Regions from separate parts of the Dankookia sp. P2 genome, predicted to be linked through region 2. Evidence: predicted binding sites of a transcription regulator. Region 2 holds the regulator's gene; the other holds the start of a gene.
The links. Region 2 encodes LexA, which represses DNA repair genes until DNA is damaged. Its sites were predicted from a motif close to TGTTCTANNTANGTTC; they were not measured.

Region 1: the regulator LexA is predicted to act here: its motif matches at 7,900-7,915, upstream of ACQ86J_RS31515 (DUF3072 domain-containing protein).

The regions. Positions count from the first base shown of each region.
Region 1 is NZ_CP192581.1:5,300,911-5,310,594, reverse strand. It holds gene ACQ86J_RS31570 (MFS transporter) at 1-725, opposite strand, end outside; gene ACQ86J_RS31565 (hypothetical protein) at 1,223-1,588, shown strand; gene ACQ86J_RS31560 (Gfo/Idh/MocA family protein) at 1,563-2,492, shown strand; gene ACQ86J_RS31555 (hypothetical protein) at 2,822-3,085, opposite strand; gene ACQ86J_RS31550 (hypothetical protein) at 3,079-3,243, opposite strand; gene ACQ86J_RS31545 (tripartite tricarboxylate transporter substrate-binding protein) at 3,899-4,213, shown strand; gene ACQ86J_RS31540 (tripartite tricarboxylate transporter substrate-binding protein) at 4,117-4,533, shown strand; gene ACQ86J_RS31535 (hypothetical protein) at 5,141-5,512, opposite strand; gene ACQ86J_RS31530 (hypothetical protein) at 5,694-6,632, shown strand; gene ACQ86J_RS31525 (nitroreductase family protein) at 6,718-7,221, shown strand; gene ACQ86J_RS31520 (hypothetical protein) at 7,271-7,555, shown strand; gene ACQ86J_RS31515 (DUF3072 domain-containing protein) at 7,607-7,873, opposite strand; gene ACQ86J_RS31510 (extracellular catalytic domain type 1 short-chain-length polyhydroxyalkanoate depolymerase) at 8,062-8,904, shown strand; gene ACQ86J_RS31505 (hypothetical protein) at 8,916-9,368, shown strand; gene ACQ86J_RS31500 (aldo/keto reductase) at 9,413-9,684, shown strand, end outside.
Region 2 is NZ_CP192581.1:246,166-255,849, forward strand. It holds gene ACQ86J_RS01365 (chorismate-binding protein) at 1-178, shown strand, start outside; gene ACQ86J_RS01370 (amidohydrolase family protein) at 335-1,150, shown strand; gene ACQ86J_RS01375 (anthranilate synthase component II) at 1,510-2,097, shown strand; partial or broken gene trpD (anthranilate phosphoribosyltransferase) at 2,094-3,105, shown strand; gene trpC (indole-3-glycerol phosphate synthase TrpC) at 3,152-4,015, shown strand; gene moaC (cyclic pyranopterin monophosphate synthase MoaC) at 4,054-4,485, shown strand; partial or broken gene ACQ86J_RS01395 (molybdopterin molybdotransferase MoeA) at 4,550-5,754, shown strand; gene lexA (transcriptional repressor LexA) at 5,875-6,609, shown strand; gene ACQ86J_RS01405 (hypothetical protein) at 6,606-7,304, opposite strand; gene ACQ86J_RS01410 (hypothetical protein) at 7,337-7,969, opposite strand; gene ACQ86J_RS01415 (ComEC/Rec2 family competence protein) at 8,026-9,366, opposite strand.

The DNA.
Region 1 (9,684 bases), 1.3 Mb from region 2:
CCATCGGCGAAGAAGAAGCCGACAATCAGCAACAGCCAGAGCGCCGAAAAGCCGAACCAGATCTGGTCGTGGTAGACCCCGGCCAGCGCAATCATCACCGCGGCGCCGAAGCCGAGCAGGCCGCCGGCGCGGCGCCGACCGATCCCCTCCGACAGCAGGGCGAAGGAGACGCGGCCGACCAGACCGCCGAGCGTCAGCCCGATCATCATCTTGGACGCCTGGGCCGGCGGGACGTGCAGGATCAGCATGAAGAGTGTCGGCGCCCATAACGTGACGCCATAGACGCCAGTTTGCGCGCCAAGATTCCCGAACCAGGAGACGATCAGGCTGCGCGGGTAGCGGAACAGGTCGGTCCAGCGGGTGTTCGGCTCGGCATAGTCTTCCGGCCTCGGCAGCGACAAGCTCTCGGGCGGCACCTCAAGCGCCCAGGCGAGCGACTTGCGCGCCTCCTCCGGCCGGCCCTGGCGAGCGAGCCAGCGCGGCGATTCCGGCACCCAGATGCGCACCAGGAAGACCAGCAGGCCGGGTAGCACGCCGGCAGCGAACAGCCCGCGCCAGCCAATCTCGGGCGCCAGATAGGCGCCGAAGATGGAGCCGAGCAGCACGCCGACGGGGATGAAGACCGTCACCAGCCCGCCGATCAGTCCACGCTTCTTCGATGGCATGAACTCCTGCACCAGCGGCAGGTCGACGCAGTAGAGCCCGCCGACGCCGAAGCCGACGATGAAGCGGAAGATGGTGAGAAAGATCCAGCCGTTTTCCGGCGTGAAGGCATAGCACGCCGGTGGCCAGCGAGAAGTTCAGGATGGTCAGGTTGAAGACTGGCCGCCGGCCGATGCGATCGGCCATCCAGCCCCAGAAATACGCCCCACCGATTGCCCCGAATCCGGAGGAGAGCAGAATGATGGCGGATTGCCCGAAGGTCAGCCCCCAGGGCCCGACCACGAAGGCCAGTACGAAGCCGATCAGGAAGTAGTCGAAGAATTCCAGCATGTCGCCCATCACTGCGGCGGCGACGATCCGTTTTTGGTTGCCGGTCAGGCTGGTCCTTCGGTCGAGCTCCTCGAACATTGATGGTCCTCCCGCGACGGGGTCGCTGCCCGTTGATGTCCCGATCCTTGGGCCATCTTCGCGGCCATTAGCAGCAGCGTCGGACGACCGACCAAGCGCGTCAACCAATTCCTCCCCGCGGCGTTGGCTCGCCGGTCATGGGGGCGATGGGATGAGCGACGGCACGACACGGCGCGGGATCATGCGGGCGGGCGGCCTCGCCGCGGCGGGCGTGGCGGCGGGCGCCGCCGGCGTGCCGGGCTACCCGCCGCCCTCGCCAATCGATGCCGGCGGCGTGCGGGACGGCCGCGTCGCCTTCCCACCTTGGCGCGGCGAGGCCGACCCGCCCGGAGAGCCACCGCCAGCCCCGCTGCCGCCCGAGGAGCGTGTCGGCTTCGCGATCATCGGCCTTGGCCGAATCAGCCTGGAACAAGCGCTGCCTGCCTTTGCCGAATGCCGGATGGCCCGGCCGGTGGCCCTGGTCAGCGGATCCCCGGAAAAAGGCGCGCCTGGTGGCGCGGCAATACGGCATCCGTGACGCGGCCGTGCATGGTTACGACCAGTTCGAACGGCTACGCGATGACCCGGCGGTGCAGGCGGTCTACATCGCCCTGCCCAATGCTATGCACCGTGGCTTCACCGAACGCGCGGCGGCCATCGGCAAGCATGTGCTGACCGAGAAGCCGATGGCCACCAGCAGCGAGGATTGTACGGCGATGATAACCGCCTGCGCCCGCGCCGATGTGCGGCTGATGGTCGCCTATCGCTGCCAGTACGAACAGGTGAACCGCGCGGCGATCCGCGCCGCGCAGGGTGGTGCGCTGGGCAAGCCGCGATTCTTCCAAGCCGCCAACCTTCAGGCCAACGGACCCGGCCCGCAGTGGCGCTACAGCCGGGCCCTGGCCGGCGGCGGCGCCTTACCGGATATCGGGCTCTACTGCCTGAATGCCGCGCGCTACCTGAGCAATGAGGAGCCCGTCGAGGTCGTCGCTCAGGCCTACAGCCCGCCCAATGACGAGCGCTTCCGCGAGGTGGAGGAAAGCATGTCTTTCACTCTACGATTTCCCTCCGGCCTGCTTGCCCAGGCACAGTCTAGCTACGGCGCCTTCCAGGAAAAGTCGCTGCGGCTGCACGGCGAGCGGGGCAGCCTGATGATCGAGGACGCCTTCGCCTACAAGGGCCAGCGGCTGCATTTGTTCCGGCGCGACGGCGAAGTTGGCAGCGAGCAGGTGCCGCAGCTTCATTCGCGCAACCAGTTCGCGCTCGAGATCGATCACATGGCCCGCTGCGTGCGGGAGTCGCGTCAGCCCCACACACCAGGCGAGGAGGGCCTGCGCGACCAGCAGGATCATGGAGGCGATCATGCGCGCGGCGCAGAGCGGTCGCCCGCAAGCGATCGCGCCCCTCCCGGCGGAAACCCAGACGCGCGGCCCCTCGCCTGATCCGAGTTGACCTGGAGGCATCAATCACTGCTGGGCGAACCGCAGCGGGCTTCAAGCGCTGAGGCGCGCACGCGCCGCGCCAAGGCGCGCATGCATTGTCACGGAGCTATTGATGACCCACACGATCTCGCCTAATTTTGCCGACGTTGCTGCTGCTCGGCCTAGCTTCCTGCGAGCAGCCGGGTCCGGCGGAGCGCGCCGGCCGGAGCCTGGACAAGGTGGGACAAGGCGTCAGGGATACCGTCGATCCGCCACGCGGCCCGGTGGAACGGCTGGGCCGTTCGGTAGATCGTGCGGTGAACTGAGGAGCTGAATAGGCTCGGGCGGCGTTAGATGCGCCGCTCGGGCTCATGCCGCTGGTGGAGCGATCCCGGCCCCTCACCATCACTGATCATGTCGTGCAGCACGGCTGCAGCCAGCGACGGTGTGAAGGGCTTGGCGAGAAAACGGGATCCATCCACGGCCTGTCCGTCTTCCGCGCCGCCATATCGGCCGGAGGCATAGACCACGGGCAGTTGCGGCCGGATGACGCGCGCCGCACGTGCCAAGGCAAACCCATCCGACCCGCCGGGCAGGTTGATATCGGTCAGCATCGCCGAGATGTCGTCGCGGTCGCAGACCAGGTCAGCGCTTCCTTCGCGTCGGCCGCTTCGAGCACTTCGAAGCCGCCATCGCTGAGCGCATCCACCAATGTCAGTCGTACCAGGAAGTCATCCTCTACGACAAGCAATACGGGTGATTCGGCCTGCATTCCTCGGGTTCCCCGCCTTGCACTAGGCAAGCGCCGATAGCGGGCTCCGTTGCCATTGCGTCCATGTGACGAGCGCGTGACTTACGTCGCGGCCACGCGTTCGATGCAGGTGTCGTGTCCGGAAGGAAGGTTTGCGGTCTGCGCGAATCACCTTTCCACACTTGATGAAACGGCGATGCCACGATCACTCCGCTGGACGTCGTCGACCCGCGTCGCGGATGAAACACCAGAACGCGACTGCTAGGTCCTATTCGAAGTGATGGTGCCGCCCCGCCATCTGGAAAGACGGCCCGACAGGGCGGTGACGGCAAGGTGAGCCTACCCCACACCACCCAGGAGGCTGCGCGCACACCTACTGCGGCCATTTCGTCTCGCTCATTGTCACGCTGCCCTGACGAATGCCCCCGCCTCAGCTTTGCGACGGAACCGAGGATTTGCGGGCCGTGCTACCCTGGGCTGCCGCAAAACCGACCAGATGAGGCATTAGGCTGGTCTGGATTGGGGAGTGAGACTTCCATGCGCCGCTTGTCCCGCCGAGCCCTTATCGCCGCCTGGCCCCTGCTGGCTGGAGCGATGCCGGTGCCTGGGCAGAGCGCGGAAGCAGTGCTCTATCCATCCGCGCCGGTCACGCTGGTTGTGCCCTTCTCAGCCGGCGGTGCGGCAGATATTGCCCGCGCGGCTGCTGGTCCGGCATGTCCAGCGGCACCTGCCGAACCCACGCGCAAGCCTGCTGGTCGAGAACCGGCCCGGTGCCTCGGGCGCGGTGGGGACCCAGTTCGTCGCCAAGGCAAGACCGGACGGCCAGACCCTGCTGCTCGCCCGCGTCGCCTCCTCGGCCATCCTGCCGGCCACCGACCCGCGCACGCCCTATGCCTGGGACGAGTTCACCATGCTTGGCCTGCTCGAGGAAACGCCTTTCGTCCTCTGCGTGCGGGCCGATCTCGCCTTGGGAGAGCGCTGCGCGACCTGATCACGGCGCTGCGGGAGCAGCCCGGGCGCATCCCCTTCGCCACGACAGGACCGGCGACCTTGCTCGATCTTGGCGTCCGCCACCTCTTTGCCACCGCGGGCCTGCCGATCGATGCCGGCTTCGCGGTGCCCTTCCGGGGTGGTGGTGACGCCGTCGTTGGCCTGCTGGAGGGACGGGCGCAGTTCCTCGGCACCAATCTCAGCGATGCGCTACCCGCGCTGCGGGACGGCAGGCTGCGCGGCCTGGTGATCGGAACCAATGAGCGGCTGAGGATCCTCCCCGCCATCGCCACGGCACGGGAGGCGGAGGTGCTGGCCTGACCGGCGTCACGGGCTGGAGCGCACTGTTCGCTCCCCCGGCTCTCGAGGAAGAGGCGCAGCGGAGCTGGGTCACCGCGCTGGCCGCACTGCGGAACGACCAGGCCTGGCCGGAAGCCGTTCGCGGCGCCGGGGGATTCCTCGCCTGCTCACGCCGGACGAAACGCGCGCCTATATACGCGGCCAGGTCACCTTCTACCGTGACCTGGGGCGCCGGCTCGGCCTGATCTGAGGCGCAATGCCCGCCTGAATCCCCGGCTCGAACCGTTCTGGCCCCAGTGTCTCGAAGGTCACATTGTTGCCGTGGCGCCAAGGCGCTTAGGAACGTGAGAGGAAATTTACGACGGCTCGCGGCACTAGGGGAGCGTGGCAGGCCGGCATGGCCTGCACCGGGTGGGCCCTCCTGTGCCCTGCCCGTGCGCAATAGCAGGCCGGAGCCCTCCCTTGCCCCCGTACTCCCAGTGCCGTCCCCTGGTCCGCTGCTGCGCCCCGCACAGGGATCGGGCCGCTTCTGGCCGTCATGCTGGGAGTTACCCTGCCCAGCCTGGTTGCCGTCTTGATGGTGATTATCGGCAATGGCGGCGAGTTCTCCCTACGGGATGGACGGGCCCTACATCCACATGGCGATGGCCGACCAGATCCGGCAGGGGACTACGGCCTCAACCCGGGTGAGCCGGCCTCGCCGAGTTCCTCGATCCTCTACCCCTTCCTGCTCGCGCTGCTGACCCCCCTGCCCTTCGGCGCGGCGACCAGCCTGATCTTCTGCCTTGCGGCCAATGCCGGCTCGGCGGTGCTGCTCTGCCTGATCGCCACCGAATGCGGGATCCGGCTGCGGGCGGTGGCGCCGGCCTACCTCGCGCTGATGGCGGCGGCCATGTCGCTCGGCCTCAACCTGGTCGGTCTCGCCATGGGTGGCCTGGAACATGCGCCGCAGGTCACCTTCAGCCTGGCCGCCCTGCTCGGCCTCGTGCGGTTCTGCCATCGCGGCCGGGCGGAGGCCTGGTGGATCGCCGCCCTGGTCCTGCTGCCGCTGCTGCGCTTCGAGACCGGGTCCATCACCCTGGGCTGCGTGCTGGTCATGCTGGCCCTTGGCCGCTGGCGGCTGGGGGCGGTGACCATCGGCCTCAGCCTGCTGGTGCTGGGCGGCTTCTTCGCCACCATGCATGCGCTGGGCCTGCCGGCGCTGCCGCAATCGGTGCTCGACCGTTCGATGGTCGCGGGCACCGGCGCGCACACCGATTGGCGGCGGTTGCCCGGCCGGCTTCATCTGGATCCTCTACACCAATCTGCGGGTCAACCTGCTGAGCCATGGCGGCGCGCATATCCTGCTCGGCCTGCTGGTGACCGCCTGGGGGACCGTGGTCGGGCTTGGCCCGCGCAATGCCACCTTCCGCTGGACCAGCCCGCTGGCCGGTTTCGATGGGCGCGACCGCGCCAGGATCGCTGCGGCGATGCTGTTTGCCTGTGCCGGCCTTGCACATGTTCTGGCCGGCAGCCTGGTCTCAATCTCGCGCTACGAAGTCTACGTCGTCGTGCTCGGCCTCGGCGCCATGCTGGTGGTTTTCGACCGTCCGGCGGCGACGCTATTCGGCCGCATGGGGGCTTGGACCTGTGCCGCGGTCTGCGCCTCCTTCCTGCTCGGCGGCGCCGGCTACGCACTGCGGAGCATCGATGCGGTGAAGTCGGCCCAGGCGCTGCACGCGACCGACGACCAGATGGCCCGCTTCGTCACGGAATACTGGCGCGGGCCGGTTATGGTCACGCGCTGGGGGCGGATCAATTGGCGCAACCCCAATGTCGTGGCGCCGATGCCGCCCCCTTCCGTGGCAATCCCCGAGGCGGTGCAGATCGCCCAGGCGGAGGCCGAGGCTGCGCGGCGCGGCATCGGTCTGGCCCTGCTGTATGACGGCGGCGGTACGGTGGAACCGCCGGCCTGGCACCCGGTGGCGCGGCTGGCGGCACGGCGGATCGGCGCCGGGGAGACCAATTCTGGCATCACGCTCTATGCGGTGACCGGCGACGACGTGCCGCGCATCCAGGCAGCGCTGCGGGACTTCGCCCCCACCGTGCCGGCGATCACCATGCTGGAGATGCTTCCCTGAATCGGCCCCCTTCCGCCGCTGGTGGCGCCGCCGAGGCTTGCCACCGGCGGCGTTGCCGTTAGCCTCGCCGGAAAGCGAGGATTGGTTGCATGGACAGCATGCCCCTACCACCACCCAGCAGGCGGCGCTCGCGGCGCGCTATGGCGCCGCCGTGCCGATGGCCGGCCCGTGGAATTCTACCATCGCGGGAATGCTGGACCACCGCTCGGTACGCGGCTACCGGCCGGACGCCCTGCCACCCGGCACCCTGGAGACGCTGGTGGCGGCCGCACAATCCGCCGCCACCTCCTCCAACCTGCAGACCTGGTCGGTCGTCTCGGTGGAGGATCCGGCGGCGCGGGCAGTGATGGCAGAGATCGCCGGCGGTCAGAAGCACATCCTGGAGTGCCCGCTTTTCCTGGTCTTCCTCGCCGATGTCGGCCGCAACGACCGGTTGGGAATCGAGGAGGGTAGGCTGCTGGCCGGCATGCCTTACTTGGAGACCTTCCTAGTGGCAGCGATCGATGCCGCTCTGGCGGCGCAGAACGCCGTGGTGGCGGCCGAGAAGTCCGGGCCTGTCCACCGTCTATATCGGGGCGCTTCGCAATGATCCGCAGCGGGTGGCGGACACGCTTGGCCTGCCACCGGGAGCCGCCGGCGTGTTCGGGCTGTGCGTCGGCTATGCAAAGCACGGGTCGGAAGGCGAGGTGAAGCCGCGCCTCCCGCAAGCCGTCACCCTGCATCGAGGTCGCTACGATGCCTCGGGCGAGACCGCAGCGCGTGCCGCCTACGATGCCGAAATGAGCGGTTTCTCCCAGCGCAACGAGATGGCGGCGGATACCTGGACCGCCCGAGTCATTGCCCGCATCGGCACCATCAAGGCGCTGCGCGGGCGCGACCGGTTGGCCGCCGCCTTGAACGCGCTGGGCTTCCCGCTGAAGTAGCCACCGCGCGGGCCGCGCCGGTGATCCGGACGCGGCCCGGCCTTCATGCGCTCAGTGATCCCGGCCGCGGCCGGTCCTGGCCTGCAACTCGTCGATCCGGCGCGAGGCATCGGCCTTGCTGAGGTCGGGGTCGAATTCCTCGCCGGCCTCCTCGCTCAGCGTCTTTAGGTAGCTTGCCTGAGCACCAGTCATCCGCTCGTCGCCCGTGGTCCAGTCATCCGGATCCTTGATGGTGTTCGACCCGGGCTCCGGATCGCGCTTCGGGTTCTCGGGCGCGTGCTCAGGGGCATGCTGGGCTGGAGCGGGGTGCTTCGCCATAGGTCGGGCTTCCTCTGCCATTTCAGTGTTCACTTAACGTTCGCCCTGGCGCAGTGGTTCCTGGCGCCCCATCTGAAGCTCATGCTGCAATGCAACAATAATACATGCTGCGATGCAGCGAAACTTGCCTCCACGCTTCACGCTGGTCATGGCGCCGCCGCGCGCGGCGTCCTGGAAGGACCACCGCCTTGAATCCCAGCCGCATCGACATTGCTGATCTCGTCCGCCGCAGCCAGGCCATGGCGCAGGGCACCGGCTTCACCACCGGCAGCCTGGGCGGCGCCCCGCCCGGCGACGGAGCGCTCACCGAGGTGAGCGGCTTCGGCAGCAATCCGGGCCAGCTGCGCATGCTGGAATTCATCCCCGAAAGGCTGTCCACCGGGGCGCCCCTGGTCGTCGCCCTGCATGGCTGCACCCAGGGCGCCGGCGGCTATGACCACGGCACCGGCTGGTCCAGTCTGGCTGCGCGCCGCGGCTTCGCCCTGCTGCTGCCGGAACAGCGGACGGCGAACAATGCCAATCGCTGCTTCAACTGGTTCGAGCCGGGCGACACCCGGCGCGACCGCGGCGAGGCCGCCTCCATCCGGCAGATGGTCGCGCATATGATCACCCGCCACCGGCTGGACCCGCAGCGTGTCTTCGTCACCGGCCTCTCGGCCGGCGGCGCCATGACCTCGGTCATGCTCGCCACCTATCCTGAGGTCTTCGCCGCGGGCGCCATCCTGGCCGGCCTGCCGCATGGCGCGGCGCAGTCGATGCCGGAGGCATTCGAGGCCATGGCGACCGGCCGGCCACGCCCTGCCGCCGAGCGGGCAGCGGCGGTACGCGAGGCCTCGCCACATCGCGGTCCCTGGCCCCGCATCGCCATCTGGCAGGGCGATGCGGACATCACCGTACGGCCGGCCAATGCGGCGGAAATCCTGAAGCAATGGCGCACGCTGCACGGGCTGGACAGCCTGCCGGAAGCGGGCGCCCCGCTCGGCCGGGCGCACCGCGTCGAGCTTGGCGCGGCGCAGACGGCAGCCCGCTGATCGAGCACCACATGATTGCCGGCATGGGGCATGGCGTGCCGATCGCCCCGGGCGCCGAAGCGGCCAATGGCGAGGCGCCTGTCGGCGCGGCGGCACCCTTCATCCTGGATGTCGGGGTGGCCTCGACCACCGCCATCGCCGATTTCTTCGGCCTGGGCGAGGCCGCCCCCCGCCCGGCCGCCGCGCCTCGGCCCCGGCCGGAGCGGGTCGAGCCTGAACCCCCTGCCCAGCCAAGCTGGCTCGACCGCATCATCGCGGTCGGCCGCGACGGCATCGCGCATGTGGCGCCGGCGGTGCCAAAGGCCGCGGAGGCTCCCGCGGCCTGGCTGAAGAAGCTGCTGCCGGACGAGGCGCCGAAGCGCCCCGAGGCGCCACCGCCGGAGGCGCCGGCGGCCGGCGGGCGGGTCGATCCCGGCCGGGTCATCCGTCGCGCGCTCCGCGCTGCGGGCCTGCTGGACCGCTGACCGCGCCGCCGGCATCCTGGCCGCCGAGCACGAGGAGAAACGTCATGCAGCACCGCAACCTGGGGCGCAGCGGGATCGCCGTCCCGCCCATCGTCTTCGGCGGCAACGTCTTCGGCTGGACGTTGGACAAGGCGGCGTCCTTCCGCATCCTCGACCGGCTGGTCGATGTCGGGCTGACCGGCATCGACACCGCGGATGTCTATTCCGCCTGGGTGCCGGGCAACCAGGGCGGCGAGTCGGAGGCGATCATCGGCGAGTGGCTGGCCGCGCGCGGCGCCCGGTCGAAGGTGACCATACTGACCAAGGTCGGGATGCA
Region 2 (9,684 bases):
CACCTGCATCGGCCTGCGCACCGCGCTGGTGAAGGACGGCGTGATGCATGTGCAGGCCGGGGCCGGCGTGGTGGCCGACAGCGACCCGGTGGCGGAATACGAGGAGACGAAGCAGAAGGCCCGCGCGCTGTTCCGCGCGGCGGAGGAAGCGGTGCGCTTCGCCGCAGGGCGGAAGTAGCCGCCTGGCCGGGGCCGCCGGCATTGACAGCCGGCGGCGTAGCCGGCCCGATGCCGGCAACGGAGGAACCGCCCATGACCCGCCCCTGCCCCGGCCCGCGCGCGCGTCACGTCCAGGCCCGGCTGGACGGCCCCGCCAGATCCCACTGACTGCCACATGCATATATTCGGCCCTTACGGCCGCTACCCGCTCTCGCCCGGCCGCGGCTACACGCCGCCCGAGGCAAGCATCGCCATGTACCGGGAGATGCTTTCGACCATCGGCCTGACCCGCACGGTGGTGGTGCAGCCGAGCATCTACGGCACTGACAACGCGGTCTCGCTGGATGCGGTCGCGACGCTCGGCGCCGACCGTGCCCGCGCCGTGGTGGTGGTCGACGACAGCTTCGACGTGCCGGCGCTGCGCGCCATGGGCGAACGTGGCGCCTGCGGCGTGCGGTTCAACGCCGTCTCCGGCAACGGCACGCCGTTGGAGCAGCTGGAGGCTTTGGGAGAGAAGCTCGGCGTACTCGGCTGGCATCTGCAGCTCTATACCCATGCCGAGGAGATGGTGGCGCTGGAGCATGTGCTGGCGCGGCTGCCCTGCCCCGTCGTCATCGACCATATGGGCGGGGTTAAGGCGGCCGAGGGCGGCACCGAAAGCGCCGGCTTCAAGGCGATGATCCGGCTGCTGGAGCGGGGCGCCTGGGCCAAGCTCTGCGGCTACCGCTCCTCGGCCGCGGGGGCCCCTTATGCCGATGTCGCCGCCATGGCCCGCGCCATGATCGCCGCCGCGCCGGAACGCTGCGTCTGGGGCACCGACTGGCCGCACCCCTCCTGCACAGCCCGGAGGAGGTGCCGGATGACGGCGTGCTGCTGGACGCGCTCGGAGCGTGGGCGCCGCGGGACGACCAGCGCCAGGCGATCCTGGCCGACAACCCGGCGCGGCTTTACGGCTTCTGAGCTATTGCCTCCTGCCCGCCGGCAGGCTTAGTGTCCGGCACATGTCCGGGGACACATCCCCCATCGCGCGATTTTGGTACCGCTGGTATTCACCGGCGGCCTGAGGACCTCGCGCAGAGCAGAGACGATCCCAAAGCCGCCACTCGCTGGCGGCTTTCGCGTCTCTGGACAGTCAACGCGAATGCAGCCGGTCCGGTGGCGGCCCCTTACACCCGGAGGCCAGCATGCAGCGCAGCGACTTCGATTTCGACGTCATAGGCGGCCCCTCCAGCCCGCCGCTCTTCCCCGGCCGGCCGAGCCGCGCCCCGGCCAGCAGGGCCGCACCGCGCCGGATCCGGCAGCCGAGGCCTTGCTTGACCCGGCCAAGCACCGGCCCGAGAATCCCGCGTCATGATCCTGCTGATCGACAACTACGACAGCTTCACCTTCAACCTCTTCCACTTCCTGGGCGATCTGGGCGTGGAGGTGGTTGTTCGGCGCAACGACGCCATCACCAGCCAGGACGCGTTGGCGATGCGACCGGACGCGATCCTGCTCTCGCCTGGTCCTTGCACGCCGAACGAGGCCGGCATCTGCCTGCCGTTGATCGGCGCCGCCGCCGCGGCGCGGGTGCCGCTGATGGGCGTCTGCCTGGGCCATCAGGCGATCGGCCAGGCTTTCGGCGGCACCGTCATCCGCGCCCCTGAGCCTGTGCATGGCAAGGTCTGGGACATCCACCACCGTGGTACGGACCTGTTCACCGGCCTGCCCGACCCCTTCCAGGCCACCCGCTACCACTCCCTGATCGTCCGCCGCGACGACCTGCCGCCGGAACTTGAGGCGACTGCCTGGACCGCCGATGGGCTGGTCATGGGCATGGCTCATCGCGACCTGCCGGTCTGGGGCGTGCAATTCCACCCGGAAAGCATCGCCTCCCAGAACGGCCACGACCTGCTGCGGAACTTCCTAACTCTGGCGAAGGCCAGGGTGCCGGCGTGAATACGCTGAAGCCGGTCCTTGGCCGCCTCGCCGCCGGTGAGCACTTGGCTGAAAGCGAGGCCGAGGCCGCCTTCGGCATCATTATGGCCGGCGAAGCGACGCCGGCGCAGATCGCCGGCCTGCTGATGGCCATGCGGGTGCGCGGCGAGACGGTGCCGGAGATCACCGGCGCAGTCCGCGCCATGCGCGCCCGGATGGCGGCGATCGAGGCGCCGCCCGGGGCCATCGACATCGTCGGCACCGGCGGCGACGGCTCGGGCAGCCTGAACATCTCGACCGCCACCTCCCTCGTCGTCGCGGGCTGCGGCGTGCCGGTCGCCAAGCACGGCAACCGGGCGCTGTCGTCGCGCTCGGGCGCTGCAGATGCGCTGTCGGCGCTCGGGGTCAATCTCGACGTTCCGCTTGACCGGCTGGAAGCCGTGCTGGCAGCAGCCGGCATGGTCTTCCTCTGGGCTCCGCGGCACCATGCTTCGATGCGCCATGCCGCCGGCCCGCGGGTCGAGCTCGGCACCCGGACCCTGTTCAACATCCTCGGCCCGCTCTCCAACCCGGCCCGGGTCAGGCGCCAGCTGACTGGCGCCTTCGCGGTCGAATGGCTGCGGCCGATGGCCGAGACCCTCGCCCGGCTTGGCACCGAGGCGGCCTGGGTGGTGCATGGCCAGGGGCTGGACGAGATCGCCCTGTCCGGCGAGACCAATGTGGTGGCGCTCGAGGCCGGCCGTATCCGGGAATTCACCGTGGCGCCTGAGGATGCCGGGTTGGACCGTGCGCCGCCCGAGGCAATCTCGCGGCGGCGAGCCGGCGGAGAACGCCGCCGCTCTTCAGGCGCTGTTGCAGGGCGCCCGCGGTGCCTACCGGGATATCGTGCTGCTCAATGCCGCGGCCGCCCTTGTGGTGGCCGGGCGGGCCGCCGATCTCCGGGCAGGCGCGGCGATCGCGGCCCGGGCCATCGACAGCGGGGCCGCTTCCGGCGTACTCGCCCGCCTGCAGGAGGCAACCGCGCCATGACCGTATCCGACCTGGGCTGCCCCTCTCCCAACCATGCCGCAGAGCCATGAACGCCCCTCACATCATCGCCCCCGACCTCGAGGTGCCCGACACCCTCGCCCGCATCCTCGCCGATAAGTACGAGGAGGTACGCACCCGGGCCGCGGCCACCCCGATGTCGGAGATCGAGCGCCAGGCCCGCGGCGCCCCCAAGCCGCGCGACTTTGTCCGCTCACTCTGCGAGGCGGTGGCGGAGGGCCGGGTCGGGCTGATCGCCGAGATCAAGCGCGCCTCGCCCTCCGGCGGGCTGATCCGCGATCCCTTTGAGCCGGCGAAGCTGGCCGAGGCCTATTGCGAGGGCGGCGCCACCTGCCTTTCGGTGCTGACCGACACGCCCTACTTCCAGGGCTCTGTGGAGCACCTGAAGCTGGCTCGCGCGGCCTGCCCGTTGCCGGTGCTGCGGAAGGACTTCATGGTTCATCCCTGGCAGGTCTACGAGGCCCGGGCGATGGGCGCCGACTGCGTCCTGCTGATTATGGCGGCGCTCAGCGACGAGCAGGCCGAGGAGCTTGAGGACCTGACCCACAGCCTCGACATGTCGGTGCTGGTCGAGGTGCACGACCAACGCGAACTCGACCGCGCGCTCGGCATGAACAGCCGGCTGATCGGCGTGAACAACCGAAATCTCAGGACCTTGCGGACAGATCTTGCCACCTCGGAGCAGTTGGTCCCGCAGGTGCCAGCAGACCGTATCCCGGTCGCCGAGAGCGGCATCCGCACCCCGGACGACGTGCGCCGCATGGCCGCCGCCGGCGCCCGCTGCATTCTGGTCGGCGAGCACATGATGCGCCAGCAGGATGTCACGGCGGCCGCGCACGAGCTTCGTCCACGCCCTCTAGCGATCTCTCAGGACCGGGGCACAGGCCATTGACCGGCTTCACCCATTTCGATGAGCAGGGTCGGGCTGTGATGGTCGACGTCTCGACCAAGATCGAGACCGATCGCGTCGCCGTCGCACGCGGCCGGGTGGTGATGGACCCGGCGACCCTGGCCCGCATTCAGGAAGGCCAGATCGGCAAGGGAGACGTCCTCGGCGTAGCTCGCCTAGCGGGCATCATGGCCGCCAAGCGCACCAGCGACCTGATCCCGCTCTGTCACCCATTGATGCTGTCGAAAGTCACGGTCGACCTCGTCGCGGCCCCGCCGAATGCGGTGGACATCGAGGCTTTGGTGAAGGTTGGCGGCCGCACCGGAGTCGAGATGGAAGCCCTGACAGCGGTCACGGTCGCGGCGCTGACGATCTATGACATGTGCAAGGCGATCGACCGCGGGATGCGGATAGACGCGGTGCGCCTGGTGCATAAATCGGGCGGAAAGTCCGGCACCTATGAGGCCGAGTGATCATGCGAGATGAAGCTCTCCTGCTGAGATTTGCTGCAGGAGCAATAGCTTCTGAGGAAATGCGATGATCTCGGTCGAGGAAGCCCGCAGCCGTATCCTGGCCAGCCTTGCCGCCACCCCGGCCGAGACGCTGCCGCTTGCCAGCGGCTGGAATCGCATTCTCGCCCGCCCCGTGCTGTCCCGGGTCACCCAGCCGCCGGCCGACGTCTCGGCGATGGATGGCTATGCCGTCCGCGCTGCCGAGGCGCTGGTGGGGGCGAGCCTGGACGTCATCGGCGCCGCCCCGGCCGGCCATCCTTTTGCCGGGGAGGTCGGCCCGGGTCAGGCGGTGCGGATCTTCACCGGTGCCTTCGTTCCCCCGGCGCCGATGCCATCCTGCTGCAGGAGGACGCCGAGGCGACGGGCAACCAAGTGCGGGTCACCGAGAGCGTCCGCCCCGGCCGCTGGATCCGCGCCCGTGGACTCGACTTCGCCGCCGGAGAGGAATTGCTGGCTGCCGGCAAGCGCCTGACCGCCCGCGACATCGGCTTGGCCGCCGCCGCCAACCATGCCTGGCTGGCGGTGCACCGGGCGCCACGGATCGGCATCCTGGCAACCGGCGACGAAATCGCCCTGCCCGGCGACCCGATCCCGACCGGCGGCATCGTCAGCAGCAATGCGCACGCCCTGGCCGCGCTGGTCCGCGCGACCGGCGCCGACCCGCTGGTGCTGCCGATCGCGCCCGACGATCGGGACGCCATCGCCCAGGCCGCCTCCGCCGCCCGTGCCTGCGACCTGCTGGTGACCACCGGCGGCGCCAGTGTCGGCGACCACGACCTGGTCCAGGCGGCGCTCGGTCCCCAGGGTTTCGATCTGGACTTCTGGCAGATTGCCATGCGGCCGGGGAAGCCGCTGATCTGGGGCCGGCTCGGCGCGACGCCGGTGCTGGGCCTACCGGGCAATCCCGTCTCCGCAATGGTCTGTGCCGTGCAGTTCCTGATCCCGGCGATCGAGCGCCTGTCCGGCTTGCCGGGTGGGCCACCGCGGACTCTGCGCGCCCTGGCCGGGCGCCGCTGGCAGAGAACGACCGGCGATCTCGACCATCTGCGGGCGACCTTCGCGCCGGGGCCGGACGGCCAGCCCGTCGCCACCCCCTTCCCGTTGCAGGACAGCTCCATGCTGAAGGTCCTCTCGCGGGCCGAGGCGCTGATCCTGCGCGCGCCGCGTGCCCCGGCCCTGCCCGCCGGGGCGATGGTGGAAGTCATCCCCTTGGGCGATCTCGGGATTTGAACGCCCGACCTGTGGAAAACCGTTTGACCCGACGCGGAGAACCTTCGTAGAACAGGCCGACTCGGTTGCCCCTTGTTCCCGCGTGGCGGGAGGGGCGCGGCCAAGGACGGAGGCGATACGGTGCTCACGCGCAAGCAGCACGAGCTGCTGATCTTCATCGACAAGCATCTGCGCCAGACCGGCTTCTCCCCTTCTTTCGAGGAGATGAAGGAGGCGCTGAAGCTGAAGTCCAAGTCGGGCATCCACCGCCTGATCACGGCGCTCGAGGAACGCGGCTTCCTGCGCCGCCGCGCCCATCGGGCCCGGGCACTGGAAGTGATCCGCCTGCCGGAAAACATGGCGCCGCGCCGCACCGCGGAGGCGGCGCAGCCTGCCGTCCCGGCCGCAGCCCGCGACCCGGCTTTCGCGCCGAACGTCATCCGGGGCAACTTCGCCGCAAACCTGCCCGGAGTGCCGAAGACAAGCGAAGCGGCGGCGGTGCAGCTGCCGCTCTATGGCCGCATTGCCGCGGGCTTGCCGATCGAGGCGCTGCGGGACTCCGGCAACAGCGTGGAAGTGCCGGCCGCCCTACTCGGCGGCGGGGAGCATTACGCATTGGAAGTTGCCGGCGATTCGATGGTGGAAGCCGGCATCCTGGACGGCGACACGGTCATCATCCGCCGCGGCGACACCGCCGACAATGGCTCCATCGTGGTGGCGCTGGTCGACGAGAACGAGGTGACGCTGAAGCGCCTGCGCCGCCGAGGCAACTCCATCGCCCTGGAAGCGGCCAATCCGCGCTACGAAACCCGGATTTTCGGACCGGACCGGGTCCGCGTGCAGGGCCGGTTGATCGGGCTGCTGCGGAAGTACTAGCCGATCCCGGCCGCTCGCAGGAACAGGGGCGCAGCCGGAACCATCCGGTCGCCCTCGGCGCACAGGAAGGCGCCCAGCGCCGGTTCCGGAACGGCGCGCAACTCGGTGTACTCGGCACAGCCGCTCGCGGCATGGCAGGCCGCCACCTCGGCGAAGCGTGCCGGCGTTTGCAACAGGAAAGCCAGGTCGTGCACCCCAGTCGCCGCGTGCTGCACCAGGGTGATGGCGCGGCAGTCGTCGACCCGCGACCAATCGAGCCCGATTTCCTCCGCCAGCTCGGTGCGGATCTGCCCGACTGCATCGACCTGCCCATCCCGCACGGCGCCGGCATCGACACTGCCGGCGGGCGGCGTCTGCCAGAGCCCGGCCTCATAGGTCGCGCCAAGCTGGCGACGGCCGAACAGGATGCCGTCCGGCATCCGTAGCACGCCACAGACCGCGAGCGGTCTCACCCCAAGAGCCGCGGCCAGCACCGGGTCGGCATAGGCCGCGACCGCCAAGCGGTACTCCACCAGCCGCCCGGCGATGCGTCCTGCAGCGAGACCGGTGACTGAGAAGACGCGGCCATTGAACAGCCGCCCGCGGGCCCGCACCTGCGCCGCCACCCAGGCGGCCTCGATCGCCGGCTCCAGCCCCGCGGCGACGTCGACCGTGCCCGGCAGCAACTCCACGGCGATGTCGGATGCCACTGGCATCGCGCGGTATCCTGACTGCATCTGCGCTGTCTCTACTCGATGGTGGCCGGCGGATCCTGGGATGGCGTGCCGCGCGGCACCGGGACGGACGGCACCCAGGGCCGGGTGCCGCGCGCGGCACGATCGCTCAGCACCCGCACCCCGCCCGGCTCCAACCAGATGGCATGCGCGCCGTTCCGCCAAACCGCAAAGCGGTCCACCACCTGCGCGGCGCAATGTCCGCGCACCGGCTCGGCCGAGACCACCAGCGCTGCGGCGGCGCAAGCCTCCGCCGGCGCAGCGCCGCGCAGCAGCACGGCGGCGGGTGCATCCGGCGCCGGCTGCAGCACGCAGGTCCCGGTGGTGCAGGCGATCCCTTCGGCGCTGAACCTTCCGGCCTTCGGCAGCAACGTGTCCCCGGTCGCCCCATACAGCCGCGACCAATCTCCTCGTGTCAGCCCGGAAGCCCCGGCCAGCTTCTGGACCGCCAGCCCCTGCCCCGCCCGCAGCCCGATCAGCCGCGCATCGGCCGAGACCAGGATGTCCGGCGGCCGCTGCCAAGCGCCACTCGCCAGGCCGAGCAGCAACAGCGGCACACCTAATAATCGCCAGCGCGCGCGCCACAGGCAGAGCCAGAGCGTACCAAAGGTGCAGAGACCGAGGCCCCAGGCCGGGATCGGCGGCACCGTCAGCGCCGCGCCCGGCCAGTCGGCGACCCAGCGGGCGATGGCCAGGATGCCCTCTACCCCCAGCCCATCGGAACCAGGGCGAGATCCTCCAGCCCGAAGGGCATCAGCGCCGCCGCCGCCATGCCGGCCGGCATCACCAGCGCCGAGGTCAGCGGCACCGCCAGCGCATTGGCCGCGACGCCGTAAAGCTGCAGCCGGCCGAAATGGTGGAGGCCGAACGGCGTCGTCGCCGCACCGGCGAGCACCGAGGTCGCAAGCACGCCGCAGGCCGCCAGCGCCAGCCGCTGACGCCAGGCGCCACGCCCCGGCTTCGGCAGATGCGGCCGCAGCGCGTCCCAGCCGGCGATCAGGGCGAGCACCGCGGCGAAGCTCATCTGGAAGCTGGCGCCGAGCACCGCCGCCGGTTGCAGCAGCAGCACTGCCGCGGCAGCAAGGGCCCAGGCGCGCAGGCTGAGGGCCCGCCGCCCCGTCAGCAGCGCCAGCGTCGCCAGCGCCGCCATGGCGAAGCTGCGCTGCATCGGCACCGCGCAGCCGGTCACCAGCAGGTAGAGCCCACCGACCGTGAGCGCGCCCAGCGCCGCGATCGCCTTCCCCGACAGCCGCAGCGCCACCCACGGAAGCAACGCCAGTAGCCACCGCAGCAGCCCGAAGCTGAGCCCCATGACGATCGCGATGTGCAGGCCGGAGACACCGAGCAGATGCGCCAAGCCGCTGTCCCGCATGGCGCTGAGATCAGCCACCGGGATGGCGCTCTGCCCACCGGTCAGCAGCGCTGCGGCGACCGCGCCGGCGGCGCCGGGGATGGCGCCGGTCACACGGGCCTCGATCTTCGCGCGCAGTCCGGCCAGCAGCGGCGCCCCCGCCTCGCCTGGCGTCAGCTCGGCGCGGCCCAAAGCGAAGCCACTGCCCGCCAGGCCGGAGAACCACGCGGCGCGCTGGAAGTCCCAGGCGCCGGGATAGGCGGGCGCCGCCGGGGCCCGGACAAGCGCGCGTACACGGATCAGGTCACCCGGCTGCGGCTCGGCAGGGTCGTCATGCTTCAGGCGGATGCGGACGTGCCGGTCGAGCGGCGCGCCACCGTCCAGCCGCGGCGCCTCCAGCGTCAGCCGGCGTCCCTCGGGCAGCAGCTCGACCGCGGCGATCCGGGCTTCGATGAGGGTGGCGCCGCGCGGCAGGTCCGGCATCGGTGGTTGCCGCCCGGCTTGCCAGGAGGCCATGCCGAAGCCAAGCGCCGCCGCCGCCGCGAGGCCCACCGCCCACCCGGCAAGTGGCCAGCGCGCCGCGGTCCAGATCGCCAGGGCCAGCAGCGGCGGCGCCAGCCAGATCGTTGCCGCGGCCGGTTCGGCCGGCAGGGCGAAATACAGCAGGATGCCGGTGCCAAGGGCAACCGCCAACCAGGGCGCCAGCCGGCCACGTTCCGCCGCCAGCAGGCTGAATGAACCGGCCAGGGCGGAGGACTGCCGGCCGACCCATTCCGCGCCAGAGCGTGCGATGGAATTGACACCGGAGTCGCATACGGGCAGCGACTCGGGCTTCTCAACCCTTAACTGCATATAAGAGGCCGCATACCCCATTTGATCGACGAAACGTGATCGATACAAAGAAGCTCGAAGTACGAGGGCGGCACGAGACGATTTCCCGAACAGCAGGTTCTGGACTACTGAGCCTGCCCGCATGGCGCCGCGGCGCGGCGCAGCCCTGGGAACCGCACC